DNA from 2 places in the Cellvibrio sp. KY-GH-1 genome. Region 1 is predicted to be linked to the other one. Evidence: predicted binding sites of a transcription regulator. Region 1 holds the regulator's gene; the other holds the start of a gene.
The links. The regulator PhoB, encoded in region 1, activates phosphate uptake and scavenging genes when phosphate is short. The targets are predictions, from matches to a motif close to TGTCATAAANNTGTAACA.
Positions count from the first base shown of each region.

Region 2: D0C16_RS23465 (esterase-like activity of phytase family protein) is a predicted target of PhoB. The motif match lies at 1,607-1,624, and genes of this name have one in related genera.

Region 1 is NZ_CP031728.1:4,169,020-4,172,232, forward strand. Features, by position in the region: gene D0C16_RS17615 (lytic polysaccharide monooxygenase) at 1-31, opposite strand, end outside; gene phoR (phosphate regulon sensor histidine kinase PhoR) at 341-1,627, opposite strand; gene phoB (phosphate regulon transcriptional regulator PhoB) at 1,779-2,477, opposite strand; gene D0C16_RS17630 (hypothetical protein) at 3,006-3,213, opposite strand, start outside.
Region 2 is NZ_CP031728.1:5,647,185-5,650,397, reverse strand. Features, by position in the region: gene D0C16_RS23465 (esterase-like activity of phytase family protein) at 1-1,455, opposite strand, end outside; gene D0C16_RS23460 (M28 family peptidase) at 1,636-2,616, shown strand; gene D0C16_RS23455 (NAD(P)/FAD-dependent oxidoreductase) at 2,738-3,213, shown strand, end outside.

The DNA of each region.
Region 1 (3,213 bases):
CAATACCGCAAGTTTTTATTGTCTTTTTCACTCTCAATCTCCTGGGTAATTTAGATTGGTCATAAACCAGTGCGAACCTTAGGGTAATCGCTTGTTATTTAACTCATGCAGTTCCCTGCGCACTTGGCGTCAGGATCATTGCATGGGGATCGAGTCTAAAATGACAACGTTGTTTTATCCGGTCCGACTTTAAGTCAATAGGGTAATAGTTTTGTCATTAAGTGCGAATTTGCGAAGCAATTCCGGCTTTAAGTGCCAGTCAAGTTCGACTTTTGGTGGGAAAGCAGAAAAATTGACAAGGTTGTCACTTTTCTGCCAAGCGAGCTGATATCACGAAGGGTTACTTTTGCGGTAGAGGAAATATGCAGGTAAAGGTACTGCCCCGGCCCGGTTCGCTGGTGATTTGCAATTCAGCATCGTGGCGCATTAGTACATGCTTCACGATTGCCAATCCCAAACCAGTACCGCCCGTGCTGCTGTTGCGGCTGGCATCGACGCGGTAGAAGCGCTCGGTAAGGCGTGGGATGTGTTGAGCTTCTATACCTGGCCCGTTATCGCTGACGGAAAAGTAAAAATGTTTCTGATCCTGCCATAACAAAAGACTAATACGCCCTTCGTTGGGCGTGTACTTTACCGCGTTGATAACCAGGTTGGAAAAGGCGCTGTGTAATTCCTTTTCATTTCCAGGTAACTGCAAGGGCTTGGTGGTGTTGTTGCAGATGAGCGTGAGCTGCTGTTCCTTTTCTTTACTCAACACTTCGGCTTCGCTTTTTACAATCGCGAGTAGCTGTTCGATATTGATTGGCTTGTGGTTGTGGCCGGCTTCAGTGGTTTCCAGTTTGGATAACACCAGCAAATCATTAATCAATAGCGACATGCGCTTGGATTGCTGCAACATTTGCTGCAACGGCTTAATCCACGTAGGTGTAGTGTTGTTATCCACCAGGGTTTCTACATAGCCGTTGATAACCGTCAGCGGTGTACGCAGTTCGTGGGAGACGTTGGCAATGAAGTCCTGGCGCATTTTTTCCAGGTTATGCAGCTGTGTTACGTCGCGAATTACAATTAACCGTTCATTCTTGCCAAACAGGGTGATCTGGAATTGCAGCTGTTTGGACGCGAAGCGCGAGGACGGCAGTTCCAGTGGTTCCTCGTAGTTGCCTTCTTCAAAGTAGGTCACGAATTTGGGGTGGCGGATAAAGTTGATGACCGATTGCCCCTGGTCTTTGGTGCTGAGCGCCAGCATTCGGTGTGCGGCCGGGTTCCAGAAATCCAGATGGCCGCGCGCATCCAGAATTACCAGGCCATCTTTTAGTGCAGAGCTGATTTCCTGAATGCGTTTAATCACCGCTTGCAGGTTTTCTTTTTCCAGCCGCTGGTCGCGTTGTAATTGGTAGATATTGTCGAAGATCTGGCCCCAGATACCGCTGGCTTCGGGCGGGTGTTCGCTCTCCTGACGCACCAGCCATTGGTTGAGACGGCGCATCTGCCAGAGCATCCAGAGAATATAAATCGCACAGCCAAATAGCATCCAAAGCGCATAATGGTCGCTAAAAAAGCCAATCACGCTGCAGACAACGAGGATGACCAGAATACGTTGGAGTTCGGTACTGAAACCTTTAAGCAAGGGGGAGCCTCTTAGTTCTTAATCCGTATCCGGAGGTAGAAACCTCTGCAAGACACGCCGTGAACCCATCCATGGGGGCTCATCGTCGACGTCCCTGTCTCCGATGGTCTTGCAGAGGTTTCTACCTCCGGATACTCACCGCAGAGTGAAATCAGGCTTCAATGCGAGTGGAGAAACGGTAACCGGTACCGCGTACGGTCTGGATCAAGTCTTCATGGCCGTCTATGGTCAGAGCTTTGCGCAGGCGGCGAATATGCACATCTACCGTCCGCTCTTCCACATAAACATTGCCGCCCCACACATGATCCAGTAATTGGCTGCGAGTATAAGCCCGTTCCTGGTGAGTGAGGAAAAATTCCAGCAGCCGATATTCGGTGGGGCCCATATCGACCGACTGATCATTGATGGTCACGCGGTGGCTGGCGGGGTCCAGACACAAGCCCTGAACGGTAATGGGGGCGGAATTGATTTGCGGATCGGCGCGGCGCAATACTGCCTTCAAGCGCGCGACCAGCTCACGCGGGGAAAAGGGTTTGGTGATGTAATCGTCAGCGCCCACTTCCAGGCCCTGAATTTTGTTGTCCTCTTCACCTTTGGCGGTCAGCATGATGATCGGAGTTGCCGAGGTCACCTCATCGCGCTTCAACCGGCGCGCCAATTCGATACCGCTGGTGCCGGGCATCATCCAGTCGAGCAGGATTAAGTCAGGCTTTTCATCAATGATCAGGCCGTGAGCATCCTGCGCATTGCTCGCCTCCATGACTTGATACTCAGCCATCTCCAGTGCCACGCGCAACATATCGCGAATAGCGGATTCATCATCAACGATCAGAATTTTGCGACCAGTCATAAAGGTGCTCTGCCTGAGTAAACCACGGGAAGCTTCGGTATTTATGAAGCTAATATTGCAGCTTATTAAATAAGTTCAGTGTTACACATTTATGACAGTGTGCAGGATATTTGGGGGAAATATAGCACGTAAGATCTTTATGAACGCTGTTCTAAGGGGCAAACGCTCCGCCAAACCTGTATTGTTCGTTAGTGTGTTTAGGCGATGTATTTTGTTACCAAGTATGACCTTCGATAATGTCACAGGAGGGCGTCAATCGGAGGTTTCCGTTGATCGCTAATAGCGTCATAGATGGCTGCACCGCGTGAAACTGCGATACCTGCATCGGCAATCGGTGCTAACGCTTATCGAATTGGTAGATGAAGCCGCAAAACGTGCTGCTCGGTGAGTATTATCGAGAGGGTTGACCGAGTGGCGCATACTTTAACGTTAACATTAAAAAATGCGCCACAAGGGCGTTTTATCGCTGGCCTGCTTGATTGTTAAAGTAACTATCATGCAGGAATAATATTCCCTTAATCGGGAATATTATTGGACGCAACTAGCCGCATCCACCAGCAGGCTGGAAGATGTGCTGAGTGGGAAAATACCGTTGATGGCTCCGGTAATGGTGTCGTGAATAGCGACATCACGCCATACGTTTTGATTGGCAATTGTTTGCTGAAATCCGTAATTCAGCTGGAAATTGGCGACTGCCGGGATATTTTGCAGAGCACTGACCTGGAAAATTCGCTTG
Region 2 (3,213 bases), 1.5 Mb from region 1:
CAAATTGCGCGCAGGAATTGCCAAACCACCTTCTGGTGCTGCAGTAGCTGGTAAGGCTTGCTTAAACACAGGTTTTTTCGGATCAGCCAAGTCGTACACAAAAATCAAGCTGGAACGCTCGGAATTTACAAACAGGAAACGTTCGTTACCAAACACGCCCAACTCAATATTTTCCGGCTCGTTGCCTTTAGCATCGGAACGACGATCTTGATAGTGGCCAAAGCGAATTGCCAGGTCATCCAATTCGGAACCTGAATCCCAAACCACCTCGCCCATTTTGTTAAATACCGTGAACCCACGTGTACCACCATTCAAATCGCCTTCGTTGGCAGTCGCAAAATAATCAGTGTTAATCCAACTCACGCCGTCCGGCTCACGCAAGCGCGCTTTCTGTACTTCCACTGGTTTAATAACTGCCGGGCGATCATCAGTTAAATCCACATTGACGAGGTCGACACTACCGGCACTGAAGTGACGAATGACTTCACCAGTCGCTAGATTGATTAACGCAATGTGATTATTTTCCTGCAGCGTTACCACCGCAATATTGTCAGCGTTGATGTCGACATATTCCGGCTCCGGGTCAGACGGATAAAGTGCAGCAATTCCCGTTAAATTTACGTCGCGCGTGGTCCATGCGCTTGGCGCTGCTGCGGTCAAATCCACGATCACTAATTTGCCCGCTGGCAATTGTGGAGGAACACCGCCATTTAAACTTTCATCGCGTTCGTTTTCGATCACAACCAACGCATATTTCCCATCGGGGCTGACTGCTACAGAATCCGGTTGACCACCAAGATTAATGCTATGAACCAGAGTCTTGGTTGCTATATCAACAATTGCCAATTTGCCAGATACGTTAACGAAATCCGCTGAGGTATTTACGGCAACCAGAGCATTCGCACCTTTCACAGCAATAGACGTTGGCTCGCCACCCATCGCGAGCACACCAGTTGCTTTGGGTTGCGCGGGGTTGGCGATATTAACAAAACCGATTTGGTTTTTAGGGCTATCGGTATACACCAGAGTCATACCATCGGTACTTGCCGCTACAATTTCTGCCGCGGTAACATCATTGGTATTACAAGTTGCATTAATTTGCATACAACTGGGCAGAGTCGCCACGCGATTAAAATTCATCTGCGTATTGATTACACTTTTATCGCACTGGTACGTGGTTTGGGAAACTTCAGTAGATTGCAGAGTATTGTCGTTGTTGGCATCCACACCACTTTCAATTTTCACTCCACCTTTAAAACACTGGGCATTGCCGGCGGCAAGTACCGTTTGACTCAGTAAACTTTTTGCACCGTTAGAACCATTAGCGCCATTGCTGCCATTAGTGCCGTTAGTACCATTGGTGCCATTTTTACCATCGTCACCACCACAGGCGGTCATCAATATTGGCAAGCTCGCCACTAGCATCAGTGGCAATAGTTTTCGTGTAAATTGCATGGGTTTGTCCTTCAAAAAGGTTGATTACGAAGACAGAAGCCCGCAAGGATGGTGACGATTTGTGACGGGAAGATTGCTATTGGATGAAGCTTTGATGACAATCCATGGCCATTTAGCAGCAGGTGGACTTGATGCTTAGTTAAGACCAACAAAATACAGCTTTATTACAACGGAGAAATAATGGTTAGGCTCGCTAAATCTTTGTTACGAATTTTATTAGTTCTCGGGGCAATAATTTTTTTACTTTGGCTGGCAATTGCCCGTCCCGCTTTTACGAAATCCACTACAGATGAAACTCTCTCATTTATAAACCCTGAAGACCTTAAGCGTAGGGTTATTTTTCTTAGCCAAAATGCTATTCCACGGGATAGTGAAAACCCAAACAATTTAAACGCAACGGCTGAGTATATAAAGACCCAACTTGAACAATACTCAACCAGCGTCAACTATCAAACCTATCAGGTAGAGAACACAGACTTCAAAAATGTTATTGCAGAATTTGGCCCTAATACAACGGAAGTAATTGTTATTGGTGCTCACTACGATGCCTACGGCGAACACCCCGCTGCCGATGATAATGCCAGCGGTGTGGCAGGCTTAATTGAACTGGGGAAATTATTGCAAGGAGCAAATCTAACACACAAAGTTCAGTTGGTTGCCTACACACTGGAAGAGCCACCTTATTTTGATTCCGAATTCATGGGTAGTTTTGTGCATGCAGCATCGCTGCGTAAAAATAACCTGAACGTAAAACTAATGATTTCGTTAGAAATGATTGGCTACTTTTCAGAGCAACCAAACTCCCAATCATTTCCCATTCCTCTGCTGAATTTGTTTTATCCCAACAGGGGAAATTTTATTGCCATAGTGGATCAATTATTGGCTAACCAGGCTACTCCGTTAAAAGCGGCTATCAATAAATACACCGATCTGGATGCCTATTCTATTAATGCTCCCAGCCAGGTCACTGGTATAGATTTCTCAGACCATAGGAATTATTGGTTTCATGGCTACCCGGCAGTCATGGTGACCGATACCTCTTTCTATAGAAATAGTCACTATCATCACGCCAGCGACACTTATGAAAAGCTTGATTATGAGCAAATGGCCCGGGTAGTTTATGGTGTTTTCAAGTACATCCAGACATTAGACAACCAATAGTTATGCCCCTCACGATTAAGAATACCTCCCGATAAAACAGAGTGGATCACCTGCGTAATCCCGCGTAAAATGCGCGGGCTTCCAACCCCCTTTGCCGGAAAGTCACCGGCCAGGAGCTAATATGATCCGCATTAACGAACTCCAGCTGCCGCTGGATCACCCCGCTGACGACCTGCGTAAAGCCATAGTCCAGCGCTTGAAAATTAAAGATTCCGATCTGCTCGAATTCACCGTGTTTAAACGCAGCTACGATGCGCGCAAAAAAAACAGTGAAATCACTTTTGTTTATATCATCGACCTGCAAGTAAATAATGAAGAAAAAATTCTGCAGCGTTTTGCCGATGATAAAAATATCCGCCCCGCTCCCGATACTAATTACTACCCGGTTGCTCAGGCACCAGACAATTTAACCGAACGCCCACTAGTAATCGGCTTTGGTCCCTGCGGTTTATTTGCTGCACTGACGCTCGCGCAAATGGGCTTTAAACCCATTGTATTAGAACGCGGTAAAGATGTTCGCCGCCGCACCAAAGATACCTGGGCCTTATGGCGCAACAAAGTATTAACACCGGAATCCAACGTGCAATTTGGGGAAGG